Regions from separate parts of the Desulfitobacterium dichloroeliminans LMG P-21439 genome, predicted to be linked through region 4. Evidence: riboswitches for the same ligand, from Rfam matches in the RefSeq annotation. Region 4 holds a riboswitch; each other region holds the start of a gene.
The links. A riboswitch is a leader RNA that binds a small molecule or an ion and turns the genes downstream of it on or off. The one in region 4 is predicted to bind cyclic di-GMP.

Region 1 (5,369 bases), 990 kb from region 4:
CAACTCTTGGATTGTGCATTATTCGCTTAGGCCTGAGTTTCTTTTCGATATTTTTACTCACCCTATTAGGGTATTTACTGCAAAGTCGCTTCCGATATGCTAGAAAACTCCTCATAGACAATGGCTTACGCATAATGGGAATCGGTATTATTTTAACGCTCGTACTCCTTGCTATTTCCCTTGTTGTTGTTGACGATTTATGGTATTTCACTCTCCATTGTTCTTCTTCTCTTTACAACGATTTTCTCTCTGCCTGGTGTCATTCCGATCATGGAATACTTGGGCGGGGTTTTATCTCCCAATTTTCAGGAGTATCCTCCTTTGACTGTTTTCTTTGCCCAAGCGGTTTTGTTAGTAGCGCTTGCTAATCTTCCGTTAATTCTCTAATGTACTGATCTCCCTTATGATAGAAAGACTGATCATAGGGGGATTTTATGTTCATAAAACATTGCTAAGCTCGAGGCAACTGGATAACTCCCATTGTCAGTAAAATAACTCCAGTGGCTAATTCAGCCCGAAAATGCTTAATTCCACGAATTCTTTTCCCGAGATTAAAGGCTGTAAAATTTGAGATGATTGATATTATGAAAAAGATTAAAATAAAGCACTAAATTTTTGCCCAAAGTTCCATATTTACTCCAGCCATGAGATCTTCAAACCCCACTCCCAAGTTAGCAAGAATGAGATTTTGTCCGATTTGTTTTGGGGTAATATCTGTAGACTCACGAATGAGTTGAAGCCCAATAAACACTAATAAGAAGGCCCCAATCTTAGTACTCGTTTCACCAAATGCCGTGCCTAAAATGTTACCGATTAGATATCCAGTTAGGGGTATCAGGCTTTGACAAAAACCAATCATAACTGAGATAAAAGGGATGGCGCGTGTATTCAAAACTTTTGTCCTAACATACATGGACAATATAAAAACATTAAAGTTCAAAGCCAGTGCGAAAACAATAATTGTAATAGTTCAACAAAAATTCTCCTTCATTAGTGGTTGTTTTTCTTATCCGTGCTTTTAATATATGAAAGACTGACTATTGTAGAAATAATAATCCTGTACGAAAGAAATCTTTTCTTTCGACAGGCTTCTCCGGTTTATAAACCTTTCTGCTTTGCGACTGTCGATATTTAGCCCCGCGTGAAGGCATTTAGGTTTTTTATGCACCTAGACGAAAACGGCCATTTTCTGCTCTGATTTTTGAGCCAGATTGGAAATGCTTTAAACTTGGAGTATTAAATTTTGGAGTATAGCGTTTTTGCTCTTTAATTCAAGAATGGATCATCTGCTACTGTATCAGCTAGCAACAAGAAGCCTAGCTGCCAATGTAAGAGGGGCTTTATGTTAATTTATACGTAATCGCCGTTAAAAAACAGCGTCCTATATTATTGTCGAATTGAGGCATTTCTCTGGAAAAACAAATAACCCTGTTGTCCATTTACGCTGATCGTATACCGGTCGCCCTGCCCTCCGGCTTTCATTTCCGCCGCAGGTCGGATGTGAATAACCCGGTCAATGAGATATGTAGAGCCGCCCTCCCAAGTCAGTTCGAGCGGTAATAATATACCGTCCTTATCAAAAGCGGTCATTACAGGCACATAAACCTTAGTATCAGCCATGTATGCATTCCTCCTCGGAAAGACCAGTTATCTTCCCAAGAAATCTGAACGTGGGGTGTATGCTGTATTGAACGAGTAGCCTCTGGAGTTCATATCTCCCATCTTTATTAGCATGAGATTAATATCTGTGTTCATCATCGCTGCGATCTGGACAACATCATAGCCTTCACGGGCATACTCATGAACCTCATTATCAGGAAAAAGCAGTGAAGCCGCAAACAAATTGGCTTCATACTCAGGACGTGTATTCATGGAATAAAGAACATATTCACGGAACGGGCTGTCATCAGCGAGATTACGATGATGTGCGTCATGTCCAAGTTCATGGCCACATACCAGAGTCTGCACCTGTTCAGGTAGTTTATTATTTATGAAAATGAAGCGGTTCCGCTGAATTACGCGGTAAAGCCCCTTCAGCTTTGTAAAGTCATTGCGGAACAGAACCTCAATGCCCAGCCTGTCTGCTATAACAAAAGGGTTACGCGTTCCAAAACGCCGGACATATTTTTCAGCGGATTCATAAATATGTGTCTTGTTCAATGAAATCACCCCTATGCTAATTCTTCACAGCAGCAGTCCCAAAAAACGGACTACGCCTTGTCGGCTTTGCGGTACTTTTTAGGAGTATACTTTTTGTTTTTCTCCTTGGCTATCCAATAAGCATCGGTGATTGCTCTCATAACGGCGTCCAAGTCCTCGTCGTCCATATCGCCGCCGGCAAAAAGGCCGCTGACTTCAGTGACGAGCTGCTGAGCATATTTCTTTCCACGGTAGCCGTATTTTTCTCCGGCAGCGTTTATAAACTCCTCATTTTCGGTCAGCAGATAATTCACATCAACGCCTAAAGCTGAAGCCAGCTTCCCATATACCTCGCGCTTCTTAGGATAGCAATCTCCGTTTTCATAGCTGACCATCGTGCGGAGGGATACCCCAACCGCCTTCGCCAGTTCCGCCTGCGTCATGCCTTTTGCGACGCGGGCATTTTTTATTTTTTCTCCGAATTTCATGCTGACCGCCCTCCTATGTTTAAGCAGATAATATTCTTACCACCTATTGACAAGTGCAACTTAATTTCATATAATTCAAATATGAAGATAACCTGCATATTTATCATAATCTATGTTGCACATGGTGTCAAGAAGCATTTTTGCAGTGGTACCAACGAATTGAACCTTAAAGGATTACCTAAAAGCGACCGTCTGCAAAGAAGCAAGACGGCTTTAATTACTCTGACAGCAAAATATTTAGTAAAGGGCAAACCTGCCAAAAGGCAGGGACGCAAAGCCGAGGGTCTAAAGCGTTTGTTGCGCCATGACAGCCTAGCTGCCGATTTGTGCGAATGCCTGCCCTTTTTTAGAGCAGGCGTTTGTGTTGATAGAGAAAATAATGTAGGAGGGTACGAGATGGTCAAAAAGATTAAACTCAAATGTCCGAATTGCGGACGTCGAATTGCTGATTACAGCGGAAATGCTGAGGCGTTAGCCTTGGTGGCTGAAACGAGTGAGGCCGAAAGCGATGTTCTCAGCTTGAAATGCCACCTGTGCAAATCTCAGGTTTCAATCATGCTGGAAAATAGCGAGGTTTATAAGATAAACAAGTCTCGGACTCCTTAATATAGGGTAGACTCCAGCCAAATAAAATAAATATTATATATTCGATTCCAGCGCTTGACGCTATCCTCCCCTTATAAAAGCGGAGTGATTATAAAGATGCCGGCCGGGCCTGACGAGTAGCACTATTGCTATGCGTCAGGCTCGGCCGGTTTTTGCATTCAAAAGCTGCTCGTTTTGGCTCCCCAGAAAGGAGCTAAACAAGTGGCTTATATTTTTTGCAATTTCATAATGGCAGCTCGCTGCCGTTCTCCTCCGCTTGTTCTTCATTTCCAGATTTTCAAATTCACGAAATGGAGGACAAGCTCATGGATAACTATGATAAAAATTATTCCTTGCTCGTCAGGGGCAAGCGAATCTCTGTGACCAAAGAGGTCTATAAAGCCTATTACCAATGCCGTGACAGGGAAAAGTACCTGGACAAGCTGGCGGAGGTAAACAACATCTCGATTGAAGGTTGCAGAGAGAGAGGTATCTCCGTAGAATACATAATCTCTGCTGCAGAAGATTCCATGGAGGATAAGATCATAACCGAGATGTTGATCGTAAAGCTGCGCCAATGCGTCGAAATGTTAGATGAATCTGAAAGAATGCTCATCGCAGAGCTATATCTTCAGGGTAAAAGCGAGCGTCAGCTGTCAAAGGAAACCGGTATTCCAGCGATGACAATACATGACCGCAAGGGCAGGATTCTTAAGAAACTAAAAAAAATGATGGAAAAATAAAAAGTTTTTCCGTGCACCCCCTCACTTTTTTCCCTAAAGAAGTGAGGGGATTTTTTTATTCCCCTGTTGCTCTTTAAAAATTTTATATCCGACAGCATAAATACATGAGCTGTCCAGCTGTGTGAAAAGCGGCAGCGACGTTGATGGGCGCGCCAAGACTGCCTGCGGATAAATTTTATCCGTCGAACCGATGGCATCGAAGGTGACGAGCGGGAACGCCCGGTCATAAAACAGTCTATGGTGGACTGTTTCGCAATGAAATGGACAGTTATAATGCTACTTCCGCCTAGCCACAGACATCGCAATGGGGGCGGCTTCCAGAGATCCTGGGAGAGGTTAAATTCCTATGGAGTTTGCTTAACCGGCAAACCATCTATGCTGTCGCCCTATAAGCCGAAAGGCTTTTTCGCTTCGGGAAGTAGTGTCGAATAGAAGCGGCAAATTCGTAATGAAGAACAAGCAGATCATTTTTGATCTCAGAAACTATGCGGCAGGATGGGCTTTTTCGTCCTGCCGTATCCTTCTGAGATTAAATTCAACATATCAGGGAGGAAAACGAAATGGAAAGAGAAGCATTGTCACAATTACTGAAGAAGGATTTAATTATCGGATATGTATACGGTCTTGACGGAGAATGTCAGGAATTCTATTTTGAGAAATCCCCGTCCGGCATTGCAAGCTTTATCATCCTGAAAAAGGAACATGCGGACAAGATGATTCTGACGGATATGCTCGACAGACTGGTGCTGGATACCTTCGGAGAATTTATTAACCGCTGCCCGGATCAGAAGCTTCTGCAGGAGATCACGAAAGAGCTGGTACCGATGCAGCTGGGCGATAAGGAGCCTCTCAGTATTCCGATTGTGAGTATTGATGAAGCTCTTGAATTTCTAAGTCATGGAAGCCAGAAGCGAGCATGGATTTACTGCAGAATCGATGCACCGGAGGATACCCACGGTGTATTGAAAGGGCAGAAAAGGGAGCTCACGGATTACGCCGAGCAGATGGGATTTATAGTCGTTGGCGAATCTGAGGATATAGGAAGCGGTCTAGATTCTGACCGCCCCGGTCTTGCAGAGGTCATGAAGGCTGCCGGTGATGGCAGAATGGATGTATTGCTTGTAAAGAAGGTTGACCGCCTGGGGCGGGATACGGCAAAATTGCTGGAGTTCCTAAGAGGTCTGGATCAGCTGGGCGTGGAGCTTTATTCGCCGTTGGAGGGTCAAATCCAATTAGATTATCGAAGCCCTTCCCTTTCTTTGTGATGAAGGGAGGGCGAGCAATATGTCAAAAAATCAGGCAGCCAACGAAGTGAAGTATAAGGTAGCGGTAAAGCTGTTGGATATCATGCTCCGTAACGGTCTTATCTCCCCTGCCGAGTACAAAAAAATAGATGAATTGAACCGCCAAACCT
Region 2 (5,369 bases), 1.5 Mb from region 4:
CCAGCATCGATAGCCTGACATAACTCAAGAATGTGCTTAACGCCCCGTTCCGTGGGAGCATCAGGAAAGAGAACCACTCCCTCTTCCTCTAAGGTAACCCCTTTCACTTCGACAAAGATCTTCCTTTGGGCTGCTTCCAGATAAAAATCAAAGCGGGAGGTTTGGAACTTGCTTTCAGGCTTGATAAGCCGGAGATCTTGGAAGTATTCCCGCCCCTCTAACCATTCCCGAAAAACTTTATTTGGTACTTGGCTGTCCATATTGATTAGCCTGTTCCCCTTGCGGACCCCGATAAGATCAAACTTGGTTTTCCGATGCTCATAGTCAGCTTCCTGTACATAGACTTCGACTCCGGGAAGCAATAATTCTTTACAGCGTCCCGTATTCTTAACATGGCAGACTTCTTCTTTGCCGTTAATTTCTACCCTCGCGATGAAGCGATTCGGGCGAGATATAAATTTCCCTGCTCTGATATTTTTATAATGCATAGTTCTCCTAGTCCGTTTTCAAATCTTTTTCGACAACATTCAACCTTATACTACTATATTTTGGAGAAATCAGGTATAATGACGCTAACTCATTTACAAAGGATAGGAGGAATCATTTTGGCGGATATAGGCTCGGCAATCCGCATGATCCGCAAAAACCAAAAGCTCAGCTTGAGAGATATTGCGGAGAAAACTGAATTAACCATTAGTCATTTAAGCCAAATCGAACGCAATCTAGCCAGTCCTTCCTTGGTTACTTTAGAGAAGGTCGCCCATGCTTTAGGACTTCCCATCTCGAGCTTTTTTGTAAACCCCAAATTCACCTCAGAGTATATACCCGAAGAAGCCCAACGGACCATTTTATTAAATGCGGGCATAACCCTGCGCTTCCTTATCAACAATAGCGGTCAGAATAATCATCTCGGTGCCTATATTGCTGAGATCACCGAGCTTGCCGAGGGTATTACTGTTCACCAAGGGGATAAATTCATCTTAGTCCTCGAGGGTGACATGCGCTTTCATGTAGCACAGAGGGAATTTTTCCTTAGTAAAGGTGATACCCTTTATTTTAATGGCCTGATTCCCCATTGGATTAGCGAAAAATCTGAAGGGACTCTTAAATTCTTTGTGGCAACGACCCCACCTGAAGTTTTTTAAGCCCTACACCCTACATATCTAAACTAGGGAGGCGATTATTCTTGATTGAAGTCGGTGAATCCATTCGTGCCATTCGCAAAAGGCTCAATCTCACAACTACTCAATTAGCACAGCAATTGGAGTTAAGCAATGGCTATATCAGCCTCATTGAGAGGGATATCGTTAGCCCTTCCTTGACTACTCTTAAAAAAATCGCTCTAATCTTGAATGTTCCTGTCGAGTCCTTCTTTCTCGATCCAAACTCCGAAGTGGTCTATAGTCATCTGAAAATGCATGAGCAAGAATATCTGCATTCTGAAAATAAAAATTGGCGCCTACTCATCAATCCATCGCCTACGGACCAGATAGGAGCCTATTGTGTGGATATGTCCGATCTGGATAAAAAAATTTACTCACATGAGGGAGTCGAATTGCTCTATGTTTTAGAAGGAGAAAGTCCCATCAATGTGGGAAAAGAGGACTACACCCTTAAAGCAGGGGACGCTTTATATTTCGATGCCTCGATTCTCCATTGGGATGCCAAAGACGTTAAGCTCCCGCGTAAACTCATTGTCGTGACGACTCCACCAGAAAAATTCCATTTTTAACTCTACCTACACCTCAAACGTGGTCTCTGCTTCGGCAACGAGAACCCGCTCCCGGTGGGTATAGACATTCATACAGTTTTTGCGGGCAAAGCCGATGACTGTAATGCCCAACTCTTCAGCCAATCGCAGAGCGAGGTCCGTAGGTGCGGATACCCCGACCAGAATAGGGCAGCCCATCTTCGCTGTCTTAATCACAATTTCTGAGGAGATGCGACCACTAAAAACAATGATTTTTTGAGAAAGATTAACCTTCTCCAAAAAAGCTTGGCCATATAGTTTATCAAGCACATTATGCCGTCCAATATCGACAGCCTGATAATCTAACTTCCCTTCGGATGCTAAGGCCCCGCCGTGGACTCCTCCGGTAAGATGAAAAAGCTCTGAGCCCTCTTCCAACAGATTAATATACTCGCTCACTTTTTGAACAGGGATCTTTAATTGACTCTCAACCTTCTGGGCAAGTCGGGCATCGTTGGCAAAGTAAAAGGTGCTTTTGCCCTTGCCACAGCAGGAAGTGATATAGCGTTTCAGAAAGAGATCCTCACTTAAAGTACGTTCTGAACTAGTCTCCACCCAAACTAAACCCTGCCGCTGATCAAAGGTGATCTTCTTAATCTCATCGAGATGATTAATAATACCTTCCGAACAAAGAAAGCCCACGGCCAATTCCTTTCCTTGGCTGGGGGTGCAGACCATGGTCGCGAACTCTTTTCCATTGATATAGATGGTGAGGGCCTTTTCCACTGCAATATGCACATGCGCTTCACACTGATCTGTTCCCACTATCTTGACAACCTGAGTTTTGTTTGAATTCCCCTGATCCATAAAAAGCCCCCTCCCGATCCCAAAGATAGATAACGTTCTGATAATTCTAACATAAATAAATACAGATTCAAAGATGGCCCAAACTATCGCCAAGCACCATTAAATTCGAGTAAATTCATGATAGCTCCTTGTCCAGAGGAAATTTAGCAATTATAATGGATATACATATGCGCAAGCAGGAAATTGAAAACATAAAGATCGACAATAGCAAACTTGGTGAAAGCCAAGGACGCAAAGCTATGGGTCTTCCAGGAAACACCTGATGATTGCCAAGCTACCGAACACTTAAACTTTGAAATTGTCGCCAAATTATGGCGATTTTTCATTTTGCACACGGGTTAATCCGGGTTTAGAATTGCTTCGAAAAGGATTTTGAAAGGAAGATAAAATTGCGCCAGGTAAGTACTCATCGACTTCAAGAAGGAGATATTCTGGGTCGTACCATATATACCAATGATGGACGAGTTTTGTTAGGAAAAGGAATGGCACTTTCTGCCTCATATATTAATCGTTTAAATAAACTTGGCATCAGCATTGTCTACATTGACGATGAAGTAAGTAAAGATATCGTGATCGAAGATGTCATTTCCGAAGAGCATCGTCGCGAAGCCATGTCCTCCCTAGACAACGCGGTACAAGCGGTTAAAGTCGGCAAGGACTTTGATGGCTTTACGGCCAAAAAATCGATTGATAATATTATTCAGGATATCCTTTTCCAGAAAGATATCTTTATCGGTTTAACCGATATGCGAACCTATGATAATCATGTCTTTGCTCATTCTGTCAATGTCTGCGTTCTCTCAACTGTGCTCGGAAAAGCCCTCAAGCTAGACCACGAAAGCCTGCAAGGACTAGCGATTGGCGCCTTATTCCATGATATTGGCACGGTAAAGCTACCCAAGGAGCTCCTCAAGAAGCGGACGCCCTTTACCCCAGCAGAAGCAGAGCTCTACAAAACTCACGCCAACCATGGCTTTGATATCCTGCGCACCAAGCGCGAGTTGAATTTGCTCAGTGCCCATATCGCCTTTCAACATCATGAGTATTTTAATGGCAGCGGCTATCCCCGAAAATTAGAGGGCGATTCCGTCCATCACTGGGCCCAGATTGTTGGCATCGCAAACTTTTATGATAACCTGGTCAATGACGGCCCCGGCCATACCCATATCGCACCGTATGAAGCTTGCGAGATTTTGATGGGTAGCTCCGATAAATTCTTCCCTAGGGATTTAATCATTACCTTTCTTAAACATATTGCCGCTTACCCGACCGGTTGTACCGTTAAATTAAGCACCGGCGAAATCGGCATCGTTGTGGATCAGAATAAAAGCCTCCCCATGCGCCCCATCGTTAGGGTTGTGCTGGCTGATGAAGACTTCTCTAGTGCTCAGGCCAAGGAATACAATCTGGTGGAAGAACGCACCCTATTTATTGATTCCATTCTGGAGTAAGTATAAAGGCGACCTTATCCTACTTTTGCAGTAAGATAAGGTCGTCTTCTTGTCGTTAATCCCCTACTTCTCAGATAGCTTCCAGACACGCAGTACATAGCCACCGCAGCCGCATTGATCGATGAATTGGTACTTGATACGCTCCCCAAACCGTTGGTCCAGTAGTTCGGTCAAGTAATCGGCCGGATTGCCAAAGGTGGCCGGTGTCACAACGTTGACATAATAGCCCACTCCTGTATCAGCTACTGCCTCTAGAGCATCCTTAATGACAAGGTCACGATCATTTGCATAATCATCATGTTCCAGTCCTACCGAATAGTTCATGTTCTTCATCATTATCCCATCCTTACCTTGAGTCCCGCTTTACTGCCAAACTCTATACTTCATATTAAGAAGGATACCATGAACTGATTGGGAGAAATGTGTTTCAAATCATAGTTTGATATTTAATCTCATGGTCCGAAGTTAAATCGCCTTTTTCATGGTATTGATGGCACTAAATAAGGCTTTCACTGAGGAAGTGAAAATATCCATGTGGATTCCGCAGCCCCAGTGCATCGCACCATCGGGACCGGTAATGCCGACATAGGAAACCGCTTGGGATTTGGAGCCTACCTCCAGTGCATGCTCTTTATAGTTAAGGTTGGAGTAGGATAACCCCAGTTGGCTCTGGAGGGCATTGCTGATTGCGTCGAGACGTCCCTCTCCTTTTCCCGATAACTCCAGTGTTTCATTATTGTAACGTATGGTGACGGTAGTGTGGAAATCTTCCTGGCCGTTGAACCGGAAATTGACCAGTTCAACTGGATTGTCAATATTGACATATTCCTTGACGAAAATATCTTTAATTTCTACGGGCATCAGCTCTTTGTGCAGCTGATCTGAGACATTCTTCACCTTATAACCGAAGTCCTCACGCATCTTAGCCGGCAAATCAAAAGCATAATGCTGTTCCAGCAGGAAGGCAATGCCCCCCTTACCGGATTGACTATTGATACGGATGACATCTCCCTCATACTCCCGGCCAATGTCCTGAGGGTCGATGAGCAGATAAGGCACAGTCCAGTTGTTGCAGTCGCGTTCTTCCCGATATTTCATTCCTTTGGTAATGGCATCTTGATGGGAGCCGGAGAACGCTGCAAAAACCAGCTTGCCTCCATAGGGTTGACGTTCGTGGACTTTCATTCCGGTTAGCTTTTCATAGCCAGCAGTAATATCCAGCATATTTTCAAAGTTCAAGCCGGGGTCCACTCCATGGGAAAACATATTGAGGGCTAAGGTAACGATATCCACATTACCCGTACGCTCCCCATTCCCGAACAGGGTCCCTTCGATGCGCTGTCCACCGGCCAGCAAGCCCA
Region 3 (5,369 bases), 620 kb from region 4:
TTCTAAGCTCATAACAAGCTCATGGTACAGTTCATCAAATTGGGCAAATCTGATTTCGCCTTCCATCGGGGAGTAAAGCCGGATACCCAGTTGGTCGAGTCCCCGGAGAAACTCCAGTATTCTCACCATGTCCCGTCCCAGGCGGTCAAGCCTTTTTACCAGCAGTACATCCATTTTTCCGTCCCCGGCGGCTTTCATTACCTCCAGAAGGCCGGTGCGGTTAAAATCCAATCCGCTGCCGAGATCCTCGGAGCTTCCGGTTACCGCAAAGCCCATCTGCTCCGCATAATCAAAAAGCTCTTTTTTCTGGCTTTTTAAGCTGCCGTGTGCATCTTCGGGCGCATCAATCCGGCTGTAAGTCCATGCGCGTTTCTGTTCTTTCATGTATAACCCTCCGTTTCTGTTTTCCTGAGATAAGCAGGCGGCAGGAATTACTCTCCTGCCGCCTGCTAAAAACTAACTTTCTAGCTTTAGAGAATAACCCATGCTATAGCATCCGGAATTCGGTTTTAATCACGTTCTGTTCTTCTTCGTCCCAAAAGGTCTGAACTTCTTCTTCACCGGCAACCGGGATACTCACCGGATCTTTATCGCCCATCTGCATGGGTACAAGATCTTTTAAGATTTTCTGCAGAAGTTCCTGATTCGGGCAGCGGTTAATAAATTCGCCAAAGGTATTCAGTACAAGCCTATCAAGCCTATCCGTCAAAATCATTTTGTTTGCATGCTCTTTATGCAGCATTATAAAATTAGCAATGTTGGATGGAGAATTTTCGAAATAGTAAACCTGCTCGTTTCCGTCATATCTATACACATGTCCGACGATTAGATCCTTGCTTAACAGTTCTGCTAATACTTCTTTTTCCAATCTGCTTTCCCCCTTGCTTATTTTGAATTTAATCTCACAAGGACGCTGCAGGACAAAATTGTCCTGCAGCGTAGTTTCTGAGATCAAAAGATCTGCTTATTCTTCATTCGCACGCTTTTACTCGACACTACTTCCCAAAGCGTAAAGAGTCATAAAACTCTTATAGGGCAACAGCTTAAACGGTTTGTGGTCGGCAAACCTCATAGGAATTTCACCTCTCCCAGGATCTCTGCGAGCCGCCCCCATTGCTTGAGTCTGTGGCTGGACGGAAGTAGCATTGTCACTGTCCATTTCATTGCGAAACAGTCCACCATAGACTGTTTTATGACCGGGCTTTGCCGCTCGTCACCTTCGATGCCATCGGTTCGACAGATGTCTGTCACCCATCTGCAGGCAGTCTTGGCGCGCCCGTCAATGTCGCTGCCGCTCATCACGGCTGGACAGCTCATGTATTTAAGCTGCCGGATATGATATTTTCAAGGAGCAAAAGGGAGAATAGAAAAACCCCCTCACTTACTTCCACGTTGAGCAAGGGGGTTGAACGGAAAAATTTTTAAATTTTCATAAGTTTTTTTAGCTTGCCGAGAATTTTAACTTTTCTGTCATGAATCGTCATCTGTGGGACTCCGGTTTGCCTTGCCAGTTGATGCTCGCTCTTGCTCCTGAAAAACAGCTCGGTGATCAGCTCCTGTTCTTCCGTTGAGAGCAACTTAAGACAGTCCAGCATTTTCTCAATCAGCACAGCCTTCACAGCGGCATCATCCACGCCTTCAGCATCGGCGGCAAACTGCCTGTTTTCCTCCATGAGTCGTTCATAGGAGTCCTCCCGGCTGGGCAGGTATGTAACGGTTCCTTTGACGTAGTCAATCTTATGCCGTTCGATTTTCAGATCGAGCTGCTGGTATTCCATCTTGCGGTCGCTTTTTTCCAGTACCTCAATAATTTCGTCGCTCAAATCGGGATATTTCTCCCGATAATTTGTCTTTCTATTATATTTAGCCATAGGGCTTGTCCTCCATTTCTTGATGTTTGAAATCCTGAAATGAAGAACAAGCGGAGGAGAGCGGCAGCCTATTGAGTTCGATTTTTTATTTAGAGAACAGAAAAAGCCCGCAATTTGCCAATAGCAAATTACGGACTCTTTAATGTCGTCCGAATTACTTGTTAATTGATTTATGTATTGAGTCTTACGAAAGACAGGAATGTCTTTATTTCAAGCCCTTTATAGCTGCCTTTATCCTCATTTTGCCCTCCTTTTTATCCGGGCAAAATGTTTAAAAGACGGGATGACAAATAAAGCCACATTCACGGCATTTGAATTTATAAGTTGTGCCAAAAATAAAACCCTGCCTAAAAAAGGGCAGAGTTACGTTAAGAACACAATCAGTTCGGTAGCCAGGCTGTCATAGTACTACTGCAAGTAGCCCCTTAGACCCTGTGGCTTTGCGTCACTGCTTTTAAACAGTTTTGCCCTTGTCGCATGATTAACTTTTTCTTTGAAAAGTAATAAGACTGGCATCACTTCCTTAAAAGTTACGACCATAAAATTTATATTATTCCAATTAATTCCATTATACAATGATTAATTTCAAATATTTGTCATTTCATGTCGTTTAAATTGTTAAAAAATATTTATTAACTATTTTTTAATAAATTGACTCCATTATTAAAAACAATCCCAAAAAAACCGAGTGCGTTTTTGCACCCGGTTAAGTAGAGTTCTAAATTTTAATATCGTTAAGCTTTGTTTATGATCTCCTTGCATGATGTACAAACATGTTTATCCATCACATGGATAAGATTATCTTTACCCTTACAAAAAACACATCGTTCTGTTGCTTTATGTAAAACGATAGTTCCTTTTTCATTAGTACAAATATCAATTTCATCACCAGATTGAATGTCGAGGCTTGTCCTTAATTCAATCGGCAAGACAACCCTACCAAGCTCGTCTATTTTTCTTGTAGTAATCACTTTCATAATCGTTTCTCCTTATATCTATTTAAGCCGTTCTGATGCCTTATGACGGGTATGGTTATACCCGCTGAATTTTATGCTATATTTGTTTGCATAAAGTTTTTTCTTTGTATTCATCATTACAAACCGGATTGATCTTTGCCAGACTCGTATATATAGATTCTAGCTGCCAGATGCTGTTGCATTGACGATCCAGGCGTTTGCTTAGTCTCAATATCTCGTCAGAAGTATATGGCGGCCCTTTCTCAAAAAGAATTTTACCTTTTTTTCTACATCGCATAATAAGGTACCAATGCCACTCGATTCTGATTGCTAACATCTTCATACAGAGTTTTTTGTACATGAATATCACTCCCGTTACTAATACTAATAGAGGTAATGTAACTCTACTAGTATTAGTATATCATGGTTAATATGTCAATATCTGTCGAAAGAAAAATATATAGATAAAAATAATTCTTTTTATTTTTTATGTATTCTATGCTCTAAAATAACCAATCCAGCAAGCACTATAACCAGTATTCCGATCAGAGTGAAAATATAAATAGGGTCAGGCATTTTCCCATATTTACTGTAGTAATCAAGTACAAAATTCACATTTATCACTTCCTGCCGTTTTTATTTAAATGAATGATGTTCTCATCAAGGATGTTTACGCTCTGCCTAGACTGTTTCTGTTTGGATTCCTCATGCTGCTTTTCTCTATGCTTTTTTATTAAATTCACTATACCTGTTACAGCAAGAATGCCGGTTAAGACAGCCAAAGCTATCAGGTTGTCTCTTGGATTATCCGAATACCACATCATCGAATCTCGCCTCCTTTGGAAAAAAATGCATATATTCCAAGTATAGACAAAATTCATACCTCAGTCAAGGCTTATTAGTCATAATCTTAATAAATCTGACTAATATAACCTTGTCATTATCACCGCCACCATATAACTTCTATATGATGGGTGGTGATTTAATGAGTGATATTTCAAAAATTGTAGGTGACAGGATAAGGATTTTAAGATCTGAAAAAGGGTTGAGTCAAGAGGACCTGGCAGGAAAAGCAGGCATAGATTCCTCTCATTTAGGCAGATTGGAAAGAGGAGAAAGGAACCCTTCTTTAATTAGCTTAGATAAAATCCTTAAGGCCTTGGGAGTAACTTTCGAGGATCTGTTTAAATACATACAGCCGACTAACACGGAAACGGACAGTACCACAATGTCCCTGATAATAAACAAGCTTAATACCTTAAGTCTTGAAGACCAAAAACTGATTTTAAATCTTATCGACACGACGTTTCAGCTAATGAAGCATAAAGCCTAGCAGTTAAAAAAACTGTTAGGCTTGTTTTTTATGCGGCTCTATAAAGTTCTGTGTATCATCTGAACATAGTTATTTAGACTTTGCCTCTTTTATCAGTGTTTCCACAACTGAAAAAATTCTTCTCTGTTCATCCTGCGGCAAATTGCCGATTGCTTCAGACAACTTTGATGCTTTGATTTTATCGCCCGCATTGATTACATCCATTAAAATATCATCCGCTGATACATCCAGGCTGTTTATGATCTCAATTAAAGTTTCAACACTTGGAGTTTTTACACCGCGCTCAATGGCAGATAAATAATTAGGAGTCAGCTTAACAATTTCTGCAAATGATTCCTGTGTATAGCCTTTTGCTTCTCTGTATTGCTGAATCCGCTTGCCGATAGCCTTATATTTCATAATACTCACCTCCGATAACTCTATTAGTATTATATTAACGCCATAAGTAACAGTATATTATTCAGACATATAGACCAACAGTTTCCATTTGAGTTAGTATAACGCCATTGGTGTTACATATATAAATTTCTTTATGGGAACGAAGAAGTCAGGCGGAACATTTTTGTTCCCCCTGATATTAGTTTTATCATATTTCGGCCTTACTTTTATACTGTTCTTTTTTTAAGTCAGTTTCACTCTGATCAGCAAAGAATTTATTGTTCTTTTTCTGTAGATAAGATCTCTTAGAGTGAGAGGTTCGCCTTCATGGTTCACCATGAACCATTCCTGAGTTCACCGAATAAACAGACACCCCCCTTGGTGGAAAATGATTTTATTCTTTATTCCAGCTACAGGGAGCTTAAAGAATAAAGTACATACAACTGCTCTTACCGCCGTTTTCGCGCCACCTTTGTTCCTTTCTTATGTGGCTGCTTTTTTCTAGATCAGCAAGAGCACGCTTGACCGTACTGCGGGACAGCTTCAAATCCTTCGCTATGGTACCAATCGCTGGATAGCATTTGCCGTCCTTATCAGCGCGGTCATGCAGGTACATATAGACAGATCTCGCCCGGTGCGGCAGCTCCGATGCATAAACGGGTGTAAAGTAACCCACGGCTTCACTTCCTTTCAGGTCCCTGTGGTTGTACGAATTGTTCAAAGGTTATTGTTTGCGTTGGCGTATGCACCGGGCCGCCCGACGCAGCCGCTTCTGTTTCAGCTTCCTCCGGCACCTCCAAACAGGCGGAATGGCGCCGGATGATTTCTTCC
Region 4 (5,369 bases):
GCATCGGGACGCGATCCCAGCCCAGCTGACGAGCGAAAGCTGCAGGAAATGCAGCATCTAAATCCTTTGTTAATGTGAAAATCGCACTAACAATATCCGCTGGGGCTAATGAATTCCGCCTTACTATTTCCTCTAGGAGCTCATGAGTTGCTTGACGTATTTGTTCTGCATCATTTTCTTGTATCGTTATTGCGCCACGTATACCACGCATACCGGCCATATTAATCATTCTCCTTTAAGCATTGGTTTCTCCGGGGACAGCTCTGTGCCCAAGTCCCACTGCTACCTCATCGAGATGCAATAGTCCTACTCCAAAGAAGACTGCTACCGATAGGTGTTCGTCTCTTCGAGCAATTCCAATTTTTCCGCCGATATTGAGACCCATGGCTTTCGGCATAATCTGACTTAGTGCTTCCCGAGTTGCGCCGGCTACAGCCCCTTCGTCCCCATGAGTTTCTTTAATGACTCCTTCTCTTTTTGCAGAGACAATGGCTCTTTCTACGATTTTCTTAATAGCGGTAAGATATTCGCCACCATAATCCACTGCTACTGTATGGATTCCATGCCGGCCGAATCCTTCCTTTAAGTGAGCTTCTTCTTCCCGGCTTTCTGTCATGGCCATGCGCAAAGCCGCCATAGCAATTTTCTTACTCTCAGCTACCACTCTATTCATTCCTTTCACAAAGGGGTCCCCTTGATTATCTTAACCCAACCTTAATAGTACTACACTAAGTGATTTCAGACATAGTACATTCTCTAAAAAAGATAATAAAAAAGACACCTACGGTGTCTAATCTCTAATTCACCGTCCTACCATCCTTCCTCTATGAAATTAAGGGACAAAAACATCGAAGTGCCCAACCGTCCTACACTATGTATGCTCTACATAGAATATCTATCAAGATATTAAATTATATTATATGATGTATCAGATCAATTTTCAATCCCTAATCATTAACTCAATCGAATAATCCGGACCTGCTACTTAAAGATGCAAAAGAAAAAGCAGGTCCAATCTTTCCAGACGACCTGCTTCAAACCACTGGGTGGTGACATCATTAACTCTGAGTGTCTTTTACTTTCTTAATTCTTAGCATCTTACCTGCAATAATAGCAATAACTGCCGCAATTGCACTGAAAAGAGCTCCCATCTTCGCTGCACCCTGCAGACCCGGATCGACAAAGGCCACACCTGAGACAAATAACGCAACAGTAAGTCCCATAGCCGCTATTACCCCTGCCACAAAGAGCTCTTTATACCCCATGCCTTTAGGAAATGGAAAGCCGATAGCTGTAGCCAAAGCTCCCATTAGGAATATCCCGATAGTTTTACCTCCTATGAGAGCGATGAAAACGAGCCATGTGAGGGTACTGATTCCTGAGAACTCTACCCCTGCATTGGTTAATCCGAATAGCAGAAGACCGAAGTCTACGAAAATCTTCCACTCATGCTCGAATGTCTTCAGAGTAGAATGATCCTTGGGGTCATCCTCAAATAAGCCAAACTCCTCTCTAGGAGCGTGAGGCAAGAAGGGAACGATGAATACCAGCGCAAGTGCTGGATGGACATGAGCTAGATAAAGCCCGGTCCAGCTCAACGCTCCCCCAAAGATGATATAGGGCCAGTAGCTCTGGACGTTTTTGCGTTTAAGTCCATAAGCGACAAGCATTCCCGCTAACGTAAGCAATAACCAAATTGGGGCTACAGGATTGGCTGGATCGGGGTAAAAGAAGGCAATAATCATAAGGCCGATTCCATCATCAACAATAGCTAAGAGTAGCAAGAAGGATACTGCAGCGTGATGAGACCCAAACACAATCCTTGCCACCAGCCATGCTAAGGCTATATCGGTGGCTGTAGGTATACCCCATCCTTTAGCAAATTCAGGGCTACCTATAAGTGCATTTAGGCCAATAAATACCAGCGCCGGGCCTAATACTCCACCTACAGTAGCCATTAATGGGTTAATAGCTCTTTTAATTGGATTTAGACTACCTCCAGGCAGCAGGCTCTGGGTAATCTCAATCGCAGCCATAGCAAAAAAGAACACCATAAAGATATCATTAACAAAGAAATGAAGGGATATTTTCCCGATAATTTCATTGTGCACAAAATGGTGGTAATTCTCCGGGGCCAAATTAGCCCAGACAAGTGCGATAAAAACACCTAGAATTAATGGTATTGAAAACTCTTGCAAGAAATTAATGGTCTTTTTCTGCGTACTCATCAAATCTCCCCCTCAAATGTTAATAGTATGGAAAATAATCCACGGACTCATACAGTCGTTTTTCTACAGCCTCCCTTCAAAAAAGACACAAAAAAAGAGTAGTCCAAAAAGGAACCACTCTCCCCTAAGAAGTTCTTAAACACTTGTAGCCTGGCGATCCTAGTCTGTCGACCTTAGATCCATAGCTTTAGCGTCCTGTGCTTTCGCAAAGTTTGCCCCAACCATTATAAGATGTTTAATTATCGTAATTTACCCGAGTATAGCACAAAGAAACTACTGTAGGCAACAAAATTCAACATATTTTATCATTAAATTTTCAACCCACAGCTATGCACATTAACCTACTCATACTTTAGCGCCCAACTCTTAAAGTTTGGATATTCCTTTCTACGATAACGACCTGATTCAATCGTGGATCAACAAACTCTGGAGCTTTCTGTATGACCTGCACCCGAACAATGGCTGACACATTGGTTCCATCTAATTGTAGTGTTCCTGTTTGAGCAGAGATCGCCAATTCTCCCCGTGCTAATGTTCCTAGTACTTTTCCATTTTGAATCACACGAACCGGTGCCGCTGGAACGGCTTTGAGAGTTATTTGCGATGTGTGAGGAACTGTTTCCAGTATCAAGTCCGGTGTTATCGTACTTGATACCGGGGTACTGCTTATGGAGGGTGCCTCTACATCTTGAGCTATTGAAATGTAATAATCAACGGGATCCTTTGCCAACCCTAGTCCCATCTGAACCACAACCAAGAGCACCGTCAAGAGCACCACTGCACGAACAATAACCTGTTCTAACTTCTGAAAACCAAAGGAAGAACTTTTTCTAGAGCCTATGTTACTCGACACTCTCCCCCAAGAGCGGGTATTGATTCTTCCACGTTTCTTATTCCTGCTAAAAAAACTCAAACGACGCATAACTTCACCTCTTCACTAGTGTATGCGTCGAACATTGAACTAAGACATGATATAACAACTCGTTTATTCTATAAAAATAGCGTGGAGACACTGTTTCCTTTAGATTTCACTCATCCCTGAATACGAATTCGCTGTTCGCCGTTATTCACCGTGAATGTTGCGCACTGTGAATGTTATGCATTCTGATAGGTCAAAACATATTCACCCGCTGCTCGCCCGGCTCGATAGCCCATGGCAAAAGCAGCTTGCAGGTTGTATCCTCCAGTCACTCCATCCACATCCACCACTTCTCCAGCCCAAAAAATTCCCTGAACTTTCTTTGAAGCCATTGTTTTTGGGTCGATCTCCTTAACATCCACTCCCCCAGCTGTTACGATTGCTGCGGCTAAGGGCAAAGTTTCCGTAATAGTTAAAGGGAGTACTTGCAATAACTGCACCAGGCGCTTTCTTTCCTCACGACTAATACTATTAACCGCTCGTTCGGGAGGAATTTCAGACAACTGAATGATCACAGGAATCAAACTCTTGGGGAGCATTTCATCTAAGGAATTCTTGAACTGCTTATTTAAAAACTTTTTGAAATCTCGTTGGACCCTCTGATCCAGCTGCTCCGAAGTCAGTGCCGGTTTGAGGTTAATTGTTAATTGAACTTTATTTCCTTTGGCTAAGGCCTCCCCCGCCCAACGGCTTAGAGTAAGAATGATAGGACCGGACACCCCAAAATGAGTAAAGAGCATTTCGCCAAATTCTGTCTTTTGCTTTTTCTCTCCATACCATAAGGATGCTTCCACATTCCTTAGGGCAAGTCCTTGAACTTGCGTCACCCAGTCTTCATAAGTCCTCATCGGAACAAGCGATGGTCTTGGTGTGATAACCTTGTGTCCTAGTTTTCGAGCCATTCGATACCCGTCTCCATTGGAGCCAGTCGCCGGATAGGATCCTCCCCCAGTGCAGATGATTACGGACTTTCCTTCAATAATCTTTCCATTGCTTAAACGAACCCCGCGGACTTCGCCTTCTTGAAGGAGAACCTCCTCTACCGTCTGTTCAGTTGCCAGTTCCACTCCAGCGTCCATGATGTATTTAAGTAGGGCTTCGACAATTTGCTCCGCATCATCGGAAAGAGGAAAAACCCGCCCTCCCCGCTCTACCTTGGTCTCAACACCATAATACGCAAAAAATTCGCGGAGTCTAACGTTATCAAATTCTCGTAAAATCCCATGCAGAAAACGACCATTACCAGGATAATTTTCAATAACATTTCCCATATTCTCTGCATTGGTTAGATTACAACGGCCCTTCCCAGAAATAGCAATTTTTCTTCCGGGACGGCCCTTCTTTTCCAGCACTATAACCTCGGCCCCAGCCAATGCTGCTTGTCCAGCAGCCATGAGGCCTGCAGCCCCAGCACCAATCACAATAACCCGTTCTTTTTTCATACTACATCCTTTCTCGAATCGCAATGACCTTATTCTAACATAACTTTTCCTAGATTATAAATCCAACTAGAACATCTCGGCTTGTAAATGTTCCTTGTCAAACCTTTTGTGATTATCATCATCTTATGCTATATTTGACTTAGTTTAAGCTTTAGGAGGAAACACCATGGAATTAGATGAAAAAACGACATTGTTGGTAAAGATTTCTGCCGCAGCTGCAACAAATGCTCTTGCTAGCCTGCGATCTTCTATGACAGACGCTAAAGCCTTAGGGGTACCCCATGAGATACTGCGCCAAACCGTTGAGCTAGCCTTAGAAATTCAACAACAACCTTATTCTCATACTCAGCATTTAACAGATCAACTTCTGAGAGAACCCGTTAAGAAAAAAACCGCAAGAGAAGACGGAGCCACACCTTCCTTACACGTTAATGGACCGAGCTGTGGGTGCGGTCACCATCACCATAACAATTAGTCCAGTTTGTAGAAAAACTCAAGAAAAACACGGCCGTCAACCGTGCTTTTCTGTTTAGTTAGTTGAAATCTTTCAACGAATTTGTTGAGTTAATGATAGCGAGTGATGACAACCGCTCTAAATTCTCGTATAATCTAAAAGATATTATCAGTAAAATTAATAATCTTGCGATAATTCCTAGTAACGGAAGGAGATAGCAGAAATGTTCTGTCGCGAATGTGGTTCAGAAATCAGAAAAAATGTTAAGTTCTGTCCAAAATGCGAAGTCACACCACTCAGTGGAACCAAGCATTGTCAAGCCTGTG

Region 1: it holds a riboswitch for cyclic di-GMP, as region 4 does, so the genes downstream of both, DESDI_RS06740 (hypothetical protein) here and DESDI_RS11335 (Na+/H+ antiporter NhaA) in region 4, are expected to answer to the same signal.
Region 2: it holds a riboswitch for cyclic di-GMP, as region 4 does, so the genes downstream of both, DESDI_RS03995 (HD-GYP domain-containing protein) here and DESDI_RS11335 (Na+/H+ antiporter NhaA) in region 4, are expected to answer to the same signal.
Region 3: it holds a riboswitch for cyclic di-GMP, as region 4 does, so the genes downstream of both, DESDI_RS08495 (sigma factor-like helix-turn-helix DNA-binding protein) here and DESDI_RS11335 (Na+/H+ antiporter NhaA) in region 4, are expected to answer to the same signal.

Annotation. Positions count from the first base shown of each region.
Region 1 is NC_019903.1:1,414,303-1,419,671, forward strand. It holds gene DESDI_RS06720 (manganese efflux pump) at 608-913, opposite strand; gene DESDI_RS06725 (hypothetical protein) at 1,387-1,620, opposite strand; gene DESDI_RS06730 (ImmA/IrrE family metallo-endopeptidase) at 1,648-2,160, opposite strand; gene DESDI_RS06735 (helix-turn-helix domain-containing protein) at 2,211-2,627, opposite strand; cyclic di-GMP riboswitch class I at 2,864-2,951, shown strand; gene DESDI_RS06740 (hypothetical protein) at 3,024-3,233, shown strand; gene DESDI_RS06745 (sigma factor-like helix-turn-helix DNA-binding protein) at 3,539-3,955, shown strand; gene DESDI_RS06750 (recombinase family protein) at 4,516-5,220, shown strand; gene DESDI_RS18045 (SHOCT domain-containing protein) at 5,240-5,369, shown strand, end outside.
Region 2 is NC_019903.1:861,271-866,639, reverse strand. It holds gene sfsA (DNA/RNA nuclease SfsA) at 1-488, opposite strand, end outside; gene DESDI_RS04010 (helix-turn-helix domain-containing protein) at 606-1,145, shown strand; gene DESDI_RS04005 (helix-turn-helix domain-containing protein) at 1,187-1,732, shown strand; gene fdhD (formate dehydrogenase accessory sulfurtransferase FdhD) at 1,739-2,557, opposite strand; cyclic di-GMP riboswitch class I at 2,754-2,839, shown strand; gene DESDI_RS03995 (HD-GYP domain-containing protein) at 2,947-4,008, shown strand; gene DESDI_RS03990 (CGCGG family putative rSAM-modified RiPP protein) at 4,072-4,341, opposite strand; gene DESDI_RS03985 (2-isopropylmalate synthase) at 4,474-5,369, opposite strand, start outside.
Region 3 is NC_019903.1:1,787,171-1,792,539, reverse strand. It holds gene DESDI_RS08510 (recombinase family protein) at 1-384, opposite strand, end outside; gene DESDI_RS08505 (hypothetical protein) at 488-868, opposite strand; gene DESDI_RS08495 (sigma factor-like helix-turn-helix DNA-binding protein) at 1,422-1,871, opposite strand; cyclic di-GMP riboswitch class I at 2,256-2,350, opposite strand; gene DESDI_RS08490 (AbrB/MazE/SpoVT family DNA-binding domain-containing protein) at 2,606-2,848, opposite strand; gene DESDI_RS08480 (hypothetical protein) at 3,448-3,651, opposite strand; gene DESDI_RS08475 (helix-turn-helix domain-containing protein) at 3,813-4,160, shown strand; gene DESDI_RS08470 (helix-turn-helix domain-containing protein) at 4,230-4,559, opposite strand; gene DESDI_RS08465 (helix-turn-helix domain-containing protein) at 4,960-5,214, opposite strand; gene DESDI_RS08460 (VirD4-like conjugal transfer protein, CD1115 family) at 5,219-5,369, opposite strand, start outside.
Region 4 is NC_019903.1:2,403,352-2,408,720, forward strand. It holds gene aroH (chorismate mutase) at 1-220, opposite strand, end outside; gene DESDI_RS11330 (HutP family protein) at 236-673, opposite strand; gene DESDI_RS11335 (Na+/H+ antiporter NhaA) at 1,059-2,228, opposite strand; cyclic di-GMP riboswitch class I at 2,370-2,455, opposite strand; gene DESDI_RS11340 (hypothetical protein) at 2,581-3,150, opposite strand; gene DESDI_RS11345 (BaiN/RdsA family NAD(P)/FAD-dependent oxidoreductase) at 3,324-4,589, opposite strand; gene DESDI_RS11350 (hypothetical protein) at 4,756-5,064, shown strand; gene DESDI_RS11355 (zinc-ribbon domain-containing protein) at 5,267-5,369, shown strand, end outside.